DNA from 2 places in the Thermus caldilimi genome. Region 2 is predicted to be linked to the other one. Evidence: a T-box and tRNA genes for the amino acid it is inferred to sense, from the RefSeq annotation. Region 2 holds a T-box; the other holds one or more tRNA genes.

Region 1 (9,550 bases), 350 kb from region 2:
GCCAATGGGGGCAGAATCGCCATCGCCGGGGCTTCCTCGGGATACGAGGGCACCCTTCCCTTCGCCCACGTGTTCTTCCGGCAACTTTCCATCCTGGGCTCCACCATGGGCTCCAAAAGCCGCCTTTTCCCTATCCTGCGCTTTGTGGAACAGGGAAGGCTAAAGCCCGTGGTGGGGCAGGTGCTTCCCTTGGAGGAGGCTGCGGAGGGACACCGCCTCCTGGAGGAGCGGCGCATCTTCGGCAAAGTGGTGCTACGGGTGGACTAGTCCTCTCCGGGAGCAAGACCCCACCTCCATAGCGAGCTGGCGGATCATGGGGCGGAGATTCCGGGATGGGGTCAAGACCTTTGTCCCTAACCGGAAGCCGCCGCCCATAGGCTTTCCTTAAGGGTAGAATGCAGGGCGAGGTGAGGCCATGGAGCACACCGACGTGATCATCATTGGCGCGGGCCCCGCTGGGCTTTTTGCGGGCTTCTACGTGGGCATGCGGGGGCTTTCCTTCCGCTTCATCGACCCCTTGCCCGAGCCTGGGGGGCAACTTTCCGCTTTGTATCCGGAGAAATACATCTACGACGTGGCGGGCTTTCCCAAGGTGTACGCCAAAGACCTAGTGAAGGGGTTGGTGGAGCAGGTGGCTCCCTTCAACCCCATCTACAGCCTGGGGGAGCGGGCGGAAACCCTGGAAAGGGAAGGGGATCACTTCAAGGTGACCACCTCCTCCGGGAACACCTACACCGCCAAGGCGGTAATCATCGCCGCCGGGGTGGGTGCCTTTGAGCCCAGGCGCCTGGGTGCCCCTGGAGAAAGGGAGCTCGAGGGCAAGGGCGTCTACTATGCGGTGAAGACCAAGGCCGAGTTCCAGGGCAGGCGGGTCCTCATCGTGGGAGGTGGGGATAGCGCCGTGGACTGGGCCCTGAACCTTCTGGGCACCGCTAAGGAGATCACCCTGATCCACAGGAGGCCCCAGTTCCGGGCCCACGAGGCCAGCGTGAAGGAGCTCTTCAAAGCCCATGAGGAAGGGCGCCTTACCGTGCTCACCCCCTACGAGGTGCGGCGGATCGAAGGGGATACCCAGGTGCGCAAGGCGGTGATCTTCCACAACGGGACCCAGGAGGAAAAGGAGCTAGAGGTGGACGCCGTGCTGATCCTGGCGGGCTACCTCACCAAGCTGGGGCCCTTGGCCAACTGGGGGCTGGAGCTGGAAAAGAACAAGATTAAGGTGGACACCACCATGGCCACCAGCATCCCCGGGGTCTACGCCTGCGGCGACATCGTCACCTACCCGGGAAAGCTTCCCCTGATCGTGCTGGGTTTTGGCGAAGCCGCCATCGCCGCCAACCACGCCGCCGCCTACGCCAACCCTGCCCTCAAGGTGAACCCCGGCCACTCCTCGGAAAAGGCCGAGGAGAAAGCCCCGGCCTAAGATTCCTCCCCGCTTCTCACGGGCCCCGGGGTAGCCCGGGGCCTGGCTTTGTCCTAAGATGGGGGCATATGCGGGTTGCCCTTTTCATTGACGGATCCTACATGTACCTGGCCACCAAGCGCCTGGGCTGGAACGTGGACCACCGCCGGGTGCTGACCCAGTTCGCCACCCCGGAGCAGCTTTATAACGCTTTCTACTATGTGCCCATCACCGATCCCGAGGACGAGCGTCAGCAGCGCTTCATCGACGCCTTGGTCTTCATGGGCTACACGGTGCGAAGCCGCTTGGTGCGGGGGGAAGCCCGGTTTGAGGCCATGATGGCCACGGACCTCCTCACCACCGCCCCCCGCTGGGACCGGGCCATCGTGGCCAGCGGTTCGGGAGAACTGGCCCACACCTTCAGCGCCCTGAGGGCCCTGGGGAAGGAGATCCACCTCCTCGGCGTGCACGAGCTGGCGGACCTCGAGCTCCGCAACCAGGCGGACCGCTTCCTAAACCTCCCCGAGTGGCGGGAGGTACTGGAGAGGACCCTGGGGGGCCGCCGCACCTACGCGGGCTATCCCGTGGAGGCCACGGTGGAGGTGCCCCCCGCCCCGGTGGAAGACGCCCAGTCCTGACCTATGCCCCCGGGCCCCTGGCTAGTGCTTCTGGCAGCGGGCCTTTTCTACCTGGCCCTTCCCATCCCCCCTACTCTACCTCCCTCCCCAAGCCTCAGGGACCTTCTCCCCTACCCAAAGGAAGAGCGGGAGGCTTGGGTGAGCCTCCACCTGAGCTTGAAGGCCAGCCTACACCTGCTCTTGGGGGAGAAGGCGGCCCGGGCCTACGACCGCCTGCTCCGCCTCGAGCTCAAAAACCAGCGTTCTGGTAAGCGCGCTGCATACCCAGAAGCTAAAAGCGCCCTCCTGGCGGCCAGGCACTGGGTGGAGGCCATCGGCCAGGCCAGGCGGGGGCAGAGGGTGGACCTCGAGGGCCTGCCCGCCGCCCCCCACCATGTACTTCCCTACGCCCGGGAGATCCGCGCCGCCGCCTCTGCCCTCGGCATCCCCTATGGGGTGCTGGCCGCCATTGTGGATAACGAGCAGTACGGAGGGGACAAGGCCTTGGGGCTTTCCCGGGGGGTGCGGGAAGCAGCGGACGGCTTAGCCCAAGGTCTGGCCGAAGTCCAGGGCCACGCCCCCTTGAGCCGCACCCTGGGCCTGGCCCAGATGAGCTGGGAGGATGCCCTCAAGCAACAAGACCGCCTGCGCCTTTTCGGGGCCTGGGATCCAGCAAGACCCTTCCCCAAGACCGAAACCGAGGCCAGGAAGGCCCTCGAGGATCCCTACCTGAACCTCCTCTTCACCGCAAGCCGCCTCAGGGGCTACTTCAACGCCCTTCTCGGCCTCCCCCCACGGGATACCCGCCTCCTGGATGACCCCTGGCTCTACTACCTGGGCCCCGCTTGGCACAACTACCCCTTGCGGGCCCAGAACCTGGAAACCTGGGAGGATAGCTTCCATGGCTTTTTCAAGGGCCTCCTCTACCAGGTGGTCCTGGAAGGACGCTGGCACCTCGAGGGGTCCATCCTCATCCCCCTCAAAGCCTGGGGGCCTGGGGCACAGGATCCCCCTCCCTCTTCCCTCCCCACCCTCACGCCCTAGATCCGTTCTATCCAGGGAAGGGGCTCCCCGGGAGGCAGCACCGGCCACCTTCCCTGCCACATGTGGTGAAGGATGGCCTCCACCGCCTTTTCCGCCTCCTCCACCCAAAGGCTGGGGTAAAGGGAGCGCTTGGCCAAAAACTCCTCCCGGTCAAAGACCTGGCAGGTATGGTCGGCCCGGCACTTCACGTCCAGCTCGAGGTCGTACTGGCGAAAACCCCTTCCCGTCCACTCCGCTGGGGTCTGCACGTTCCAGTAATACTCCAGCACCCGGCCCTCCCTCACATCCGGTCCCCCGGAGTACCAAGCCCCAGGGAAAAAGGCCACATAGGCATTGTGGTCCAGCACCACCGCCTTCCCCTTGGCCACGTGGTGAAAGGTCCCGCCCTGGGGCAAAAGGGTCAGGACGCCTTCGGGTCTCACCTCCACCACCCGGGCTTCCCAGAAGTAGTGGAGCACATCCCCGGGAAACTTCCAAAACTCCACCCGAACGCGGTCCCCAGGGGCAAGCGGCCAATCCATATAACCCAGCCTCCAGCCAGACGGCACCCCGGTTCACCAGGGGTCCAGGGCTGGGAAAGGCCAGCTCTACTTCTTGGTGCTGATGCCCAGGACCTTATAGAGGGCGCAGAAGCCGGTGACCGCCGTGAAGAGGAGGACCACCCCCACGATCCCCAGGATCCAGTTCCAAGGGGATGCCGACTGGAAAGCGAAGTAGAAGAGGACCAGGGCCAGGATAAAGCGAATCACCCTATCGGTGGTGCTCTCGTTTACCGCCATGGCTCACCTCCCCTTTTAGTGTATACATAAGCGGGCGGGGCGTTTGGCCTTAGTCCTCCCTTGTGCTAAAATAGGCCCTTGGCATGGGCCGTTAGCTCAATCGGTCAGAGCGGCCGGCTCATAACCGGTTGGTTGCAGGTTCAAGTCCTGCACGGCCCACCAGCTCCTTAACGTCCCGCCTCCAAAAGAGGCGGGAAACCTGTTTGTACTGCAAGCGTACAGCAACGCCACGGGGGCTTTTCCTGGCAGAATCTAAGGCATGGATGCCCTACAAGCCTTTCAGGTTCTGGACCTACGGATTGGCCGCATCTTGAAAGCAGAACCCCACGAGAAGGCCCGGAAGCCCAGCTACAAGCTCTGGATCGACCTCGGGCCCTTAGGGATCAAACAGAGTTCTGCCCAGATCACCGAGCTTTACCGCCTCGAGGACCTGGTAGGCCGCCTGGTGGTGTGCGCGGTGAACCTGGGCACACGCGTGATCGCGGGCTTCCCCTCCGAGGTTCTGGTCCTGGGGGCTAGGGATGCCGAGGGCCAGGTGGTCCTCCTCACCGTGGAGCGGGAGGTACCCCTGGGGGAAAGGGTCTTCTAGCGGGTCCGGGTCACCTTGGTGAGGTGCCGGGGCCGGTCCGGATCCAGGCCCCGGGCCCGGGATAGGGCCTCCGCCTTGGGGTAGAAGGCCTGGGCCAGGAGGAGGGGGGTTACCTCGGGTTCAGAGGCCACGGGAAGCGCCAGGGGGGAATCCGCCAGGGCCAGGGCATCGGGTTCCGGGGAGAGAACGAGAAGATGAACCCCTTTCGCCTTTAACCCCTCCAGGGTGGAAAGAAAGGCATCCAAGGCCTCATCCTTTTGCACCAAGGCCAGTACCGGAAAACCCGCTTCCAAAAGGGCCTGGGGACCATGGAGGAACTCCGCCGCCGGAAACCCCTCCGCGTGCAGGGCGGCCACCTCCTTGAGCTTCAAGGCCCCCTCGAGGGCCACGGGGTAGGTGAACCCCCTCCCCAGGACGAAAAGGTTTTCCGCATCCTCCAGGTAACCCAGTTCCCCCGAGGCCTCCAAGGCCCGGTGCAGGGCCTCGGGTAAGCCGGGAAGAACCTGGCGCAGGCGGGCTTCCTCCACCAGGTGGGCCAGGAGGTGAAGGGTGGCGGCCAGCATGGCGAGGAAGCTCTTGGTGGCGGCCACCGCCTTCTCCTCCCCGGCATGGAGGGGAAGGACCACCTCGGCCACCTGGGCCAGGGGGCTCTCCTCCTGGTTCACCAAGGCCACGGTGAGGGCTCCCTGGGAGCGGTAGGCGCTAACCGCCTCCAAAAGGTCGGGGCTTTCCCCGCTTTGGCTAAAGGCGAGAAAAAGGGAGGGAAAAGGTACCCGGGGCCTGGCCCGGTAAAGGGTGAGGACGGAAGGGGCCAAGGAAAGAACCGGCCACTCCAGGCGGGCCTCGAGGAGGTACTTGGCAAAAAGGGCCGCATGGTCGGAACTTCCCCGGGCCACGGTAAGGGTGAGGGCCGGGGGGCGCTTCCTCAGGAAGCGGGCCAGGCTCCTCACCTCGTCCTCGTTCTCCCTAAGGAGGCGCTCTATGACCTTGGGAGCCTCCTCCGCCTCGGTACGCATCCAAGAGGCCATAGGTTCACTATAGGGCACGGGAAGCCCCCTCCTGCCACCTGGTCCTTCCCAGAAGGTAGTGGTATACTTCCACGGATGGACCGCATCGTCATCCGGGGGGCACGGGAGCACAACCTCAAGAACATCAGCCTGGAGCTCCCGCGGGGCAAGTTCATTGTCATCACCGGGGTTTCCGGCTCGGGCAAGAGCACCCTGGCCTTTGACACCATCTACGCGGAGGGGCAGCGGCGCTATGTGGAAAGCCTCTCCAGCTACGCCCGCCAGTTCCTGGGGGTCATGGACAAGCCCGAGGTGGAAAGCATCGAGGGCCTCTCCCCCGCCATCTCCATCGACCAAAAAACCACCAGCCACAACCCCCGCTCCACCGTGGGCACGGTGACGGAGATCCACGATTACCTCCGCCTCCTTTATGCCCGCATCGGCACCGCCTACTGCCCAGAATGTGGCCGCCCCATTGAGAAGCAGTCCGCCAGCGAGATCACCGACCGCCTCCTGAAGAACCCCCCAGGCACCCGGGCCATCCTCCTGGCCCCCCTGGTGCGGGGGAGGAAGGGGGAGTACCGCAAGCTTTTCCAGCAACTCATGAAGGAAGGCTACGCCCGGGTGCGGGTGGACGGGGTCATCCACCTCCTGGAGGAGGCCCAGAACCTAAACCTGGAAAAGTACGAGAAGCACGACATTGATCTGGTGATCGACCGAGTGGTCCTTAAGGAGGAGGAGCGCCCCCGCATCGCCGAGGCGGTGGAGCTCGCCCTCCTGAGGGGCGAGGGGCTCATGCGGGTCCTTTACCCGGATTCCGGCCAGGAGGAGCTCTTCTCCGAGAAATTCGCCTGCCCCGAGCACGGAAGCGTCCTGGAGGAGCTGGAGCCCCGCATCTTCTCCTTCAACGCCCCCTATGGGGCCTGCCCTGCCTGCTCAGGTTTGGGTTACAAGCAGGAGTTCGACCCTGAGCTCATCGTGAACCCCGAGCTTTCCCTGGCCGAGGGGGCCATCCTGCCCTGGGCCCGGGGGCGGGACACGGGGCGAAGCTACCTTTGGGACCGGCTCCGGGCCTTGGCGGAACACATGGGCTTTGACCTCAAGACCCCCTTCAAGGACCTGCCGGAGGAGGCCCAGCAGGCCGTGCTCTACGGCCTTCCTGAGCCCTTTGAGGTGGTCTTCCGCCGGGGAGGCAAAGAAACCTTCCGGGTGGAGGTCCACTACGAGGGGGTCATCCCCTGGCTGCAGAAGCGCTACCAGGAAGCGGAGTCCGAAGGGGTCAAGGAGGTGCTGGAAGGCTTCATGTCGCAGAAGCCCTGCCCCGTGTGCGGCGGTACCCGCTACAAGAAGGAGGTGCTCTCCGTAAGGGTGGCGGACAAGAACATCGCCGAGGTTTCGGCCCTGCCCGTTCGCGAGGCCCTGGAGTTTTTCCGGAACCTCGAGGCCCATCTCTCCCCCTTCCAGGCCCAGATCGCCCGCCCCATCCTGCGGGAGATCGCGGAGAGGCTGGGCTTCCTGGTGGGGGTGGGGCTGGACTACCTCACCCTGGACCGGGCGGCCAACACCCTCTCCGGAGGGGAGGCCCAGCGGATCCGCCTGGCCACCCAAGTGGGAAGCGGCCTCACCGGGGTGCTCTACGTGCTGGACGAGCCCAGCATCGGCCTCCACCCCAGGGACAACCAGCGCCTCATTCAGACCCTAAAGCGCCTCCAGAGCCTAGGCAACACCCTCATCGTGGTGGAGCACGACGAGGAAACCATGCGGGCCGCAGACTGGATCGTGGACATGGGGCCGGGAGCCGGCATCCACGGAGGAGAGGTGGTGGCGGAAGGCCCCCTGGAGGCCATCTTGCAAAACCCAAGGAGCCTCACCGGGGCCTACTTAAGGGGGGAAAAGCGAATCCCCGTGCCCAGGGAGCGCAGGAAGGGGAACGGCAAGTGGCTGGTGCTCAAGGGGGCCCGGGAGCACAACCTGAAAAACATCACCTTGAAAATCCCCCTGGGCCGCTTCGTGGCCGTAACGGGACCTTCGGGTTCGGGGAAGAGCACCCTGATCCACGACGTCCTCTACGCTGCCTTGGCGCAAAGGCTCATGCGGGCCAAGATCACCCCGGGGGCTTTTGAAGTCCTGGAGGGCCTGGAGCACCTGGACAAGGTGGTCGAGATCGACCAGTCCCCCATCGGCCGCACCCCCCGCTCCAACCCCGCCACCTACACCGGCATCTTTGACGAGATCCGGGACCTCTTCGCCAAGACCCCGGAGGCCAGGAAGAGGGGGTATGGCCCGGGCCGCTTCTCCTTCAACGTGAAAGGGGGGCGGTGCGAGGCCTGCGGCGGGGACGGCACGGTGAAGATCGAGATGCTCTTTTTGCCCGACCTCTACGTGCCCTGCGAGGTGTGCAAGGGCAAGCGCTACAACAAGGAAACCCTCGAGGTGAAGCTCAGGGGCAAGAGCATCGCCGATGTCCTGGACATGACCGCCGAGGAAGCCCTGGACTTCTTCGGGAACGTGCCCACCATCGCCCGCAAGCTCCAGCTCATGGTGGACGTGGGTCTGGGCTACATGCGCCTGGGCCAGCCCTCCCCCACCCTTTCCGGGGGCGAGGCCCAGCGGATCAAGCTGGCCACGGAGCTGGGCCGCAAGGCCACGGGCCGCACCCTCTACATCCTGGACGAGCCCACCACTGGCCTCCATTTTGACGACGTGGCCAAGCTTCTCAACGTGCTCCACCGCCTGGTGGACGCCGGCAACACCGTGGTAGTCATCGAGCACAACCTAGACGTGGTGAAGACCGCGGACTGGGTCATCGACCTAGGCCCAGAAGGGGGCGACCGGGGCGGGGAGATCGTGGCCGAGGGTACCCCGGAGGAGGTGGCCCTCACGGGTAGCCCCACAGGGATCTTTTTGGCCAGAATCCCCGAGATCGCCGAGCGGCTGAAGGTGGCTGCGGACTAAGCCTTGGCTTTGGCGGATTTCCTGGAAACCTGGGCAGGCTGGCTTCGGACCAAAATCCCCTCCAGGGCCAAGGACAGAGACTTCTCCATCTCCTCCCCAAAATCCCGGTTAGGGGTGTAAGCCGCCCAGCGCAAGGCGGCGAGGAAGTAAAGGTCGGCCAAGGTGCGGCCCATGCGCTCCAGGGAAAGGTCCTGCCGCACCACCCCTTTTTCCCGCAAGGGCTTCAGGACCTCGGCGATCAAGTCCCCTAAGGGCAGGGCCAGGAAAGCTGCCTTGGCCCGAACGGGATCGGGGTTTAAAAGCTCGTAAAGAAGGGGCAGGAGGAGGTCCTTTTCCCCCTGGGTAAAGGCCGCAAGCCGCTGGAAAAGGAAAAAGAGCACGTTCAGGGGATCTTCCTGAGCCAGGCGCCGCCTCACCTCCCCTCTGAGGTCCGCTAGAAGCAGGCTTCCATACTCCAGGAGCACGGCTTCTTTATAGGGGTAGTAGTTGAAGAAGGTACCCCGGGACACGTGGGCGGCCTTGGCGATATCGGTGGCGGTGGTTTCCCGGAAACCCTGCTGACGGAAAAGGGCCATGGCTGCCTGGAAGATGCGCTCCCGGCGCCGCTTTTTCTGATACTCCCTCACGGTCATGGGGGTAGTGTACTCCTGTATAAACTCAAAGTTCAATCGCTTTTTGCGCCCAATCCTCTAAAGCCTTAAGCAGGGATAACCCCCCCAGGGTGGTATAGACCTTGGCCTCCCGGTGGAAGGAACCATCCGCCACCTGGTAGCCCTGCCTTATCAAGGCCTGGGCCACCTCCCCGTTGGCCGCCACCCGAGAGGGAAGCCTGCCCAACTCCGCCAGGAAGAGGTGGGCGTTAAACCCCAGAAACACCGCTTCCAAACCCTCCCACACCTCCTCCACGAAGGCCACGTAGGAGGGATCCTTGGCCATCCGGTCCGGCCTCCTGGCCCCCGGGATGAGTAGGGCTAACGGGGAGGGGGCGGCGGGAAAGGCGTAGGTGGGGGTCCAGACGGAGCCTGCCAGGGCGGGGGTTCCCTTACGGCCCTTGGCCACGGTGTAGGCAGGATATTGGAGACGGCGGGCCCCCTCGAGGGCTAGGGCCGCCTCCAGTTCGGAGAACTCGGGGAGGAGCAAAATGGCCAACACTTTAG
Region 2 (9,550 bases):
CCGGGCTGATCTCCAGGTAACCCTTGACCAGCTGCAAACCCTCCCCTTGGGTCTGCCGCTCCAGGAGGGCCATGATGAGCTGGTCCTTCTTCATGCGCTTGTAGTTCTCAATCCCCGCTTCCTGGGCCAGCAGGTGGAGCTCCGGAAGGATCTTGGCCGAAAGCTCCTGGTAGGTGAGGGGCGCTTCTTGTTGGGTATCCGCTTTTCTCCTCATGGCTTGACCTTCTCCCAGTCCTCCATAAAGCGTCTAAGGCCTATGTCCGTCAAAGGATGCTTAAGGAGCTGCTTGAAGACCGCATAAGGCATGGTGGCGATGTCCGCCCCCAAAAGAGCCGCCTCCGTCACATGGCGGGGGTGGCGGATGGAGGCGGCGATGACCTTGACCGGCAGGTTCTGGACCTGGATCAGCTCCACGATCTCCCGCAAAAGCTCTCCCCCGTCCCAGGAGATATCGTCCACCCGGCCCAGGAAGGGGGACACATAGGCCGCCCCCGCCCGGGCTGCCAGAAGGGCCTGGTTGGCGGAAAAGATCAAGGTCATGTTCACCTTCACCCCTGGGTGGAAAGGCGCTTACAGGCCTTCAGGCCCTCCTCGGTGGTGGGCAACTTAACCACAATGTGGGGGTGGATGGCGGCAAGCCGCAGGCCCTCCTCCACCATGGCCTCGGCCTCCAGCGCGGTCACCTCCGCCGACACAGGCCCCTTCGCCACCTCGCATATGGCCCGTAGGTGGGCGAAGAGAACCTCCTCGGTCAGCTTTGCTCCTCGGCCCGCATACTCCTTAGCCACCAAAGTGGGATTGGTGGTAACCCCGGAAAGTACCCCCCAGGCAGCGATCTCCCGTATCTCCTCCAAGTTGGCGGTATCCAGGTACAGCTCCATGAGCACTCCTTTTGTCGGGAAGTGGACCGGCTTAGCTTGATTCTAGCAGACCCAGCCCAGGCGTTGTCAAGGAAGGGGAGGGCTGCTAGCATGGGCTTAGCCGCCAACGGGGGATTTTACCCCAGGGGGCATGAGCTGTAAAGGCGAGGATGGGGAGAGTACCCCTTTCCGATAGCCTAGAGCGAGCCGGGGAGGGTGGAAGCCCGGTGGTGAGGAAAGGCGGGAAGATCACCCCGGAGCCGCGGGAGGAAAAGGGCCGGTCCCTGAGTAATGCCCGCCGGGTGCGCCCGTGATCGCGTGGCAATGAGGGCCTGGAAGGTTCTTCCAGGAAGCGCGGTGGTACCGCGGAAGCCGTTAGCGCTTTCGTCCGCGCCCCAAGGGCGCGGGCGTTTCTTTAGGGAGGAGCGTATGTTCAAGGAGGTCGGTGAACCCAACTTTCCCAGGCTGGAAGAGGAGGTTCTGGAGTTTTGGAAGCGGGAGAGGATCTTTGAGAAAAGCGTGGAGAACCGTAAAGGCGGGCCCCGCTACACCGTCTACGAGGGTCCCCCCACCGCCAACGGCATGCCCCACGTGGGCCATGCCCAGGCCCGAAGCTACAAGGACCTCTTCCCCCGGTACAAGACCATGCGGGGCTACTACGTGCCCCGCCGCGCCGGCTGGGACACCCACGGCCTGCCGGTGGAACTGGAGGTGGAGAAGAAGCTCGGGCTAAAGAGCAAACGGGAGATCGAAGCCTACGGCATCGAACGCTTCAACCAAGCCTGCCGGGAGTCGGTCTTCACCTACGAGAAGGAGTGGGAGGCCTTCACCGAGCGCATCGCCTACTGGGTGGATCTCAAGAACGCCTACGCCACCCTGCACCCCACCTATGTGGAAAGCATCTGGTGGAGCCTGAAGAACCTTTTCGACCGGGGGCTCCTCTACCGGGACCACAAGGTGGTGCCCTACTGCCCCCGGTGCGGCACGCCCCTTTCCTCCCACGAGCTCTCCTTGGGGTACAAGGAGATCACCGACCCTTCGGTCTACGTGCGCCTGCCCCTTAAGGAACCGGGGAGGCTGGGCCTGGAAAAGGCCAGCCTCCTCATCTGGACCACCACCCCCTGGACCCTGCCCGGGAACGTGGCCGCGGCGGTGCACCCGGAGTTCACCTACGCCGCCTTCCAGGGGGAAGGGGAAGCCCTCCTCTTGGAGGAAAACCTGGGGAAAAAGCTCCTGGGCGAGGAAACCCCCATCCTCAAGACCTTTTCAGGGAAAGAGCTGGAGGGCCTCCCCTACGAGCCGCCCTATCCCCAAGGGGTGGAGCGGGGCTACTTCGTGGTCCTGGCGGAGTACGTGAGCCGGGAGGACGGCACGGGCATCGTCCACCAGGCCCCCGCCTTCGGGGCGGAGGACCTGGAAACGGGAAGGCGTTACGGCCTCCCCCTCCTCAAGACGGTGGACGAGGAGGGCAAGCTTCTGGTGGAGCCTTTTAAGGGCCTCTTCTTCCGCGAGGCCAACCGGGCCATCCTGAAAGACCTCCGCTCCCGGGGGCTTCTTTTCAAGGAGGAAAGCTACCTCCACAGCTACCCCCACTGCTGGCGCTGCTCCACCCCCCTCATGTACTACGCCACGGAAACCTGGTTCATTAAAAACACCTTCTTCAAAGAAGAACTCATCCGCAAAAACCAGGAGATCAACTGGGTCCCGCCCCACATCCGGGAGGGTCGCTACGGGGAGTGGCTAAGGAACCTGGTGGACTGGGCCCTAAGCCGCAACCGTTACTGGGGTACGCCCCTTCCCATCTGGGTCTGCGACACCTGTGGGAAGGAGGAGGCCATCGGCAGCTTCCAGGAGCTCAGGGAAAGGGCCACCCACCCCCTCCCCGAGCCCTTCGACCCCCACCGGCCCCACGTGGACCGGGTGGAACTCCGGTGCACCTGCGGGGGCACCATGCGGCGGGTGCCCTACGTGATCGACGTCTGGTACGACTCCGGGGCCATGCCCTTTGCTTCCTTGCATTACCCTTTTGAAAACGAGGAGGAGTTCAAGGAAGCCTTCCCCGCGGACTTCATTGCGGAAGGCATTGACCAGACCCGGGGCTGGTTCAACTCCCTGCACCAGCTTGGGGTGATGCTCTTCGGCTCCATCGCCTTCAAAAACGTCATCTGCCACGGCCTCATCCTGGACGAAAAGGGCCAGAAGATGAGCAAGTCCAAGGGGAACGTGGTGGACCCCTGGGACATCCTCCGGGAGTTTGGGGCCGATGCCCTTAGGTGGTACATCTACATCTCTGCCCCCCCGGAGGCCGACCGCCGCTTCGGGCCCAGTCTGGTGCGGGAGGCGGTGCGGGATCACTTCCTCACCCTCTGGAACGTGTACAGCTTCTTCGTCACCTACGCCAACCTGGACCGGCCGGACCTCAGGAACCCGCCCCCTCCGGAGAAGCGCCCCGAGCTGGACCGCTGGCTTTTAGCCCGGATGCAGGACCTGATCGGGAGGGTGACGGAGGCCCTCGAGGCCTACGACCCCACGCAAAGCAGCCGGGCCCTGCGGGACTTTGTGGTGGAGGACCTCTCCCAGTGGTACGTGCGCCGGGGAAGGAGGCGGTACTGGAAGAACGAGGACCCCTTGGACCGGGAGGCGGCCTACGCCACCCTGTACGAGGCCCTGGTCCTCATCGCCAAGCTCTCCGCCCCCTTCACCCCCTTCCTGGCGGAGGTGCTCTGGCAGAACCTGGTGCGCTCGGTCTTCCCGGAAGCCCCCCTCTCCGTGCACCTCGCCGACTGGCCGGAGGTGGATCCCCACCTGGTGGACGAGGAGCTGGTGGCCAAGATGCGCGCCGTGCTCAAGGTGGTGGACCTGGCCCGCTCCGCGCGGGCCAAAAGCGGGGTTAAGACCCGCACCCCTCTTCCCCTTCTCCTCCTCACCGCACCCAGCGCCTTGGAGCGGGAGGGCTTAAGGCACTTCGCCCCCGAGATCGCCGAGGAGCTAAATGTCAAGGAGGTGCGGGTTTTGGAGCCTGGGGAAGAGATCCTCTCCTACCGGGTGCTTCCCAACCTGAAACTTTTGGGGAAGAAGTACGGCAAGCGGGTGCCCGCCCTCCGCGAGGCCTTGGAAAGGGAGGCCTCGAGGGTGGCCAGGTCGGTCCTGAAGGGGGAGCCCGTGGCCCTAGAGGTGGAAGGGGAAACCCTGGTCCTCGCCCCGGAGGAGGTGCTCCTGGAGGCCCAGGCCCCCGAGGGCTACCTGGCCCTGGAGAAGGACGGGTACGTGGCCGCCCTGGAGGTGCGGGTCACGGAGGAGCTAAGGCTTGAGGGCCTGGCCCGGGACCTGATCCGCCATCTGCAGCAGACCCGCAAGGAGATGGGCCTCAAGGTTTCCGACCGCATCCGGGTGGGCTACGAGGCGGAAGGAGCCTACCGCGAGGCCCTCGCCCGCCATGGGGCCTGGATCGCGGGGGAGGTCCTGGCCCTGGAGTTCGGGGAAGGCCTCTTCCCCGGCCACGAGACCCGCCTCGAGGACGAGGAGGGGCGGGTGCGCTTCAGCGTGGCGAGGCTGGGATAGCCGCAGGGCGGAGGCCACGGGAAGGACCCTTGGCCTCGAGACCTACCTGCGGAGAGATGGCAGGTCCGGGCGTGAACCTAGAAGAGGGTTAGCGGGTGGTATAGTAGGCCCCGTGCTGGACCCGAAGACCCTCCTCGAGCCCCTAGGGCTGGATGCCCTTTACGTGACCCGTCCCGAGAACGTGCGCTACCTATCGGGCTTTCCCCACCCCGAAGACGCCCAGGTCCTCGTTACCCACGAAGGAGCCTTCCTCCTCACGGATCCCCGCTACCCCGAGGCGGAGCGGGAAAGCCGCATCCCCGCCAAGGTGCTGAAGCGCGAGGAAAAAGAGGAGGTCTTCAAGGGCTTGAAGGGCCGAGTGGGCTTTGAGGCGGAACATCTCCCCTACGCCGCCCTGGAACGCCTCAGGGAACTGGCCCCCGCGGAGTGGGTACCCACCAAGGGGGTTATCGAGCGGCTCCGGCTCAAAAAGACCCCGGAAGAAGTGGAAAGGATCCGCAAGGCCCAGGCCCTGGCGGAGGAAGCCCTGGCCCACGCCCTTACCCTGCTCAAGCCAGGGGTTTTGGAACGGGAGGTCGCCTTGGAAATAGAGTTCTTCCTGAAACGACGGGGTGCCGAGGTGGCCTTCCCCCCCATCGTGGCCTCGGGGGTGCGGGGAGCCCTGCCCCACGCCGGGGCCTCGGAGAAGCCCCTCGAGGCGGGGGAGCTCGTTACCCTGGACCTGGGGGCCAGGGTGGAGGGGTACCACTCGGACATGACCCGCACCGTGGCCTTGGGAAAAGTGAACGGGGAGCTCAAGCGGACCTTTGAAGCTACCCTGGCCGCCCTGGAGCGGGTTCTAGAAGTTCTGGGCCCAGGGAAGAGCACCAAGGAGATGGACGCCCTCGCCCGGGAGGAGCTTAAGCGCTTTGACCTGGACCGCTACTTCGTCCACTCCCTGGGGCACGGGGTGGGGCTTGCCGTGCACGAGGGGCCGGGGCTTTCCCCCTACATGGAGGAGACCCTGGAGCCCAGCATGGTGGTCACCGTGGAACCCGGGGTCTACCTGCCTGGGGTGGGCGGGGTGCGGATTGAGGAGCTCGTCCTCATCACGGAAACGGGCATAGAACTCCTCTCCCGCTTCCCCCGGGGCTGGCGGGAGGTTTAGGTGCGCGCCCTCATCCTGGCCCTCCTCCTTTCCAGCGCCCTGGCCCAGACCTACACCGTGCAAAAAGGGGACACCCTTTTCCGCATCGCCAAGGCCCACGGCCTGAGCGTGGCCGAACTCAAACGCCTGAACGGACTCCAAGACGACCTCATCCGCCCAGGGCAGGTCCTGCGGGTAGCTCCTGAAGAACCCTCCCAGGAGCCTGGGGAGAAGGCCCGGGTGTTCCAAGAAGGCCTGGCGGTGTGGTACGGCCCAGGCTTCCATGGAAAGCGCACCGCCAGCGGGGAGCACTACGACATGCACGCCCTCACCGCCGCCCACCCCACCCTGCCCTTCGGCACGCGGGTGCGGGTCACCAACCTGAAAAACGGCCGGAGCGTGGTGGTGCGCATCAACGACCGGGGGCCCTTTGGGGGAAGGTACATCATTGACCTCTCCTACGCCGCCGCCAAGGCCATCGGGGCCCTTTCCGCCACCCGGGTGCGGCTGGAGGTGCTGGAATGAGGCGCTACGGCTTTCACCTCTCCATCGCCGGCAAGAAGGGGGTGGCGGGGGCGGTGGAGGAGGCCCAGGCCCTGGGCCTTTCCGCCTTCCAGATCTTTGCCAAAAGCCCGAGGAGCTGGAAGAGCCGCGCCCTCTCCCCCGCCGAGGTGGAAGCCTTCCGGGCCCTCAAGGAGATGGCCGGGGAGCTTCCCGGGGTGATCCATGCCTCCTACCTGGTGAACCTGGGGGCGGAAGGGGAGCTTTGGGAAAAAAGCGTGGTGAGCCTGGCGGACGACCTGGAAAAGGCCCGCCTCCTGGGCCTGGAGTACGTGGTGGTCCACCCCGGCTCCGGAAGTCCGGAGCGGGTGAAGGAAGGGCTCCTTAAGGCCCTCCGCCTCGCCGGGGTACGGGATAAACCCAAGCTTCTCGTGGAGAACACCGCGGGAGGCGGGGAGAAGGTGGGGGCGCGGTTTGAGGAACTGGCCTGGCTCATAGAGGGCACCCCCTTAGGGGTCTGCCTGGACACCTGCCACGCCTACGCCGCGGGCTATGACGTGAAGGAGGCCCCGGAAGCCGTCCTCTCCGAGCTGGACCGCGCCGTGGGCCTGGAACGGGTGCCCGTTATCCACCTCAACGACTCCGTGGGGGGCCTGGGAAGCCGCATCGACCACCACGCCCACCTCCTCCAGGGCCAGATCGGGGAAGGGCTTAAGGGCGTGCTCCTGGACCCCCGCCTTACGGGCAAGGTCTTCATCCTGGAAACCCCCAGGAGCCCGGAGGAGGACGCCTGGAACCTAAAGGTTCTCCGCGGCTGGTTGGCAAACTTAGAATAAGGTTGGTTGCGGGAAGGAAATCTCTAACGGCCCAGCCCAGACCCAACGAGGTGGTGGAATGGACATCCAAACGATGGAAAACTGGCTGTGGAGCGCTGCGTGCGCCATCCGTGGCCCCGTGGATGCCCCCAAATTCAAGGATTACATCCTGCCGCTAATTTTCCTGAAGCGGCTTTCGGACGTGTTTGAGGACGAAATTGCCCGCCTGAGCGCTAGGTTTGGGAATGAAAAGGTAGCGCGCGACCTCGTCGAGAAAGAGCGCCAGCGCGGGAACGTGACGCTCGTGCGTTTTTACATCCCTGAAGAGGCCCGCTGGGAAACCATCCGCCGCCAGACCGTGGGCCTTGGCCAGTTCCTCACCGACGCCGTGCGGGCCGTGGCGCGGGAAAACCCTCAACTGGCCGGCGTGATAGATATGGTGGACTTCAACGCCACCGCCGCCGGTCAACGCATCGTTTCCGATGAACATTTGAAGGCTCTCATTGAGGTGCTTTCCCAGCACCGCTTGGGGCTTGTGGACGTGGAGCCGGACATCCTGGGCCGCGCCTACGAGTATCTGCTCCGCAAGTTCGCCGAAGGGCAAGGGCAGAGCGCAGGGGAGTTCTACACCCCCCGGGAGGTGGGCCTCCTCATGGCACGCCTGCTGGAGCCGGAACCGGGGATGTCGGTCTACGACCCGGCCTGTGGGTCTGGGGGGTTGCTCATCAAGTGCCACCTGCGGCTGGTGGAGAAGTACGGGCAGAAGGACCCCTCGGGCCATCTGGACCTGCCCTCCACCATCGCCCCCCTCAAAGTTTTTGGCCAGGAGATCAACCCGGCCACCTTCGCCATGGCGCGCATGAACGCCGTCATCCACGACATCGAGGCCGACATTCGCCCTGGGGATACCATGCGCCAGCCCGCCTTCAGGGACGGGAGCGGCCGCCTGCAAACCTTTGACCTGATCACGGCCAACCCCATGTGGAACCAGAAGTTCCCCCAGGAGCTCTACGAAAACGATCCCTTTGAGCGCTTCCGCTACGGGGTGCCGCCCTCCTCTTCCGCCGACTGGGGCTGGCTGCAGCACATGCTGGCTTCCCTGAACGAGCGCGGCCGCATGGCGGTGGTGCTGGATACTGGGGCGGTCAGCCGCGGCAGCGGCAACCAAGGGTCCAACCGGGAGCGGGACATCCGCAAGGCCTTCGTGGAGGCCGATCTGATTGAAGCCGTGATCCTTTTGCCCGAAAATCTCTTCTACAACACCACCGCGCCGGGGGTGATCCTGGTGATCAACCGGCAGAAGCGCCATCCGGGCGAGATTTTGCTCATCAACGCCAGCCAGCTATTTGCCAAAGGGCGCCCCAAGAACTACCTGACCGAAGAGCACATTGAGACCATCGCCGAGGTCTATCACCGCTGGGAAGCGCGCCAGGGGCTTTCGGCCATCATCACCCGCGAAGAAGCGGCCCGCAACGATTACAACCTCTCCCCCAGCCGCTACGTGAGCACAAACGGCAAGGAGGAAACCCTGCCGCTGGAGGAAGCCCTGGTGCGCTTGGAGGAAGCCGAAGAGGAGCGCGCCCAAGCCGAGCGCGCCCTGCGGGAGGTCCTGCGCGCCCTTTTCCCAAGCGAAGCTGCGAGGGAGGCATGAACGTCAAGGTCTTTCGCGAGACCAACTTCAAAGACACCAAACTAGGTCCCCTGCCTGAGGAGTGGCAGGTGGTGAGGTTGGGAGAGGTAATGATGTCTGTTCCAAAACAGAGCCGTCGTATCTATGTGCAAGACAACCAAATGTATAACTTGCTTTCAGTAGGACTTTATGCGCAGGGAGTTAAAGTAAAGGAACAGGTCCTTGGTAAAAAGTTGAGGACTAAAATATGGTATCGTGTAGAACGTGGCGACTTCCTGTTGCTCAAAATTTGGGCCAGGAAAGGCTCTTATGGGTTTCTAAAAGTTGATGTGTTTAATTCCATTGTAAGCGCAGATTACCCCATCCTTCGCGTTGATGAAAAAAGAGCTATTCTAGACTTTATAGAGCTGTACTTATCGCAGTCGTGGGTTTGGGAAAAATTGGGCACTATTGCAAAAGGTACCACGAATCGTCAGCGAGTCCACGAAAAGCAATTTCTTTCATTGATTGTATCGCCTCTCCCCCCTCTCCCCGAGCAGCAGGCGATTGCTCAAAACTTGCACCTCCCGAATACCCTGCATGAACACCCCCTTCCCCCCGCAGGCGGGGGCCAAAGACCCAAAGCTCCCAGCTCGGCCATGAGGACCCGCAAGACCACCTCCGGCAGCAGCAGGCGCGCCGCTGCCCACCCAGCCTCCCGCCAAGAAAGACCTCTCCCGTCTGGAGCTAGCCTCACCCAGTGGGCCAGCAGGTAAGCCAGGAAGGACAGCACCAGAAACCGATGCACCCCCAAGGCCGTCCGCTGCCCAAAACGCCCCAGGGAAAACTCGCTCTTTACCGTGCGGAAGAAGTGCTCAATGGTAAACCGCCGCCGCCCCCACACCAGCACAGTCCGTGGCCCCGCAGGAAAGGTGGCCACCACGTACCGCCACTCCCACCCTCCCCCGGGTAAGGGATAGCGGTACCAGCTCACCCACACGGGAAAGGGAAGTCCCCGCAGATGCACCCGACTCCCCTGCCGTCTGAGCCCAAAGAGGGGAAGCCCCTCCCGCGTCTT

Evidence for each region. The T-box of region 2 lies ahead of ileS (isoleucine--tRNA ligase). A T-box ahead of a tRNA ligase gene usually reads a tRNA of that ligase, here a tRNA-Ile.
Region 1: it has a tRNA-Ile gene. The T-box ahead of ileS (isoleucine--tRNA ligase) is inferred to sense a tRNA for this amino acid. The anticodon was not compared.

What each region holds. Positions count from the first base shown of each region.
Region 1 covers NZ_CP038452.1:1,243,525-1,253,074, forward strand. The annotation lists gene EBI04_RS06315 (zinc-binding dehydrogenase) at 1-267, shown strand, start outside; gene EBI04_RS06320 (NAD(P)/FAD-dependent oxidoreductase) at 416-1,423, shown strand; gene EBI04_RS06325 (LabA-like NYN domain-containing protein) at 1,492-2,040, shown strand; gene EBI04_RS06330 (hypothetical protein) at 2,044-3,063, shown strand; gene EBI04_RS06335 (DUF402 domain-containing protein) at 3,060-3,584, opposite strand; gene EBI04_RS06340 (YgaP family membrane protein) at 3,651-3,842, opposite strand; tRNA gene EBI04_RS06345 (tRNA-Ile) at 3,928-4,004, shown strand; gene EBI04_RS06350 (tRNA-binding protein) at 4,102-4,431, shown strand; gene EBI04_RS06355 (SIS domain-containing protein) at 4,428-5,459, opposite strand; gene uvrA (excinuclease ABC subunit UvrA) at 5,535-8,393, shown strand; gene EBI04_RS06365 (TetR/AcrR family transcriptional regulator) at 8,390-9,025, opposite strand; gene EBI04_RS06370 (type 1 glutamine amidotransferase family protein) at 9,051-9,545, opposite strand.
Region 2 covers NZ_CP038452.1:892,667-902,216, forward strand. The annotation lists gene rho (transcription termination factor Rho) at 1-214, opposite strand, end outside; partial or broken gene fsa (fructose-6-phosphate aldolase) at 211-881, opposite strand; T-box leader at 1,019-1,255, shown strand; gene ileS (isoleucine--tRNA ligase) at 1,290-4,421, shown strand; gene EBI04_RS04465 (M24 family metallopeptidase) at 4,537-5,568, shown strand; gene EBI04_RS04470 (septal ring lytic transglycosylase RlpA family protein) at 5,569-6,072, shown strand; gene nfo (endonuclease IV) at 6,069-6,884, shown strand; gene EBI04_RS04480 (type I restriction-modification system subunit M) at 6,943-8,514, shown strand; partial or broken gene EBI04_RS13945 (hypothetical protein) at 8,607-8,993, shown strand; gene EBI04_RS04490 (transposase) at 9,044-9,550, opposite strand, start outside.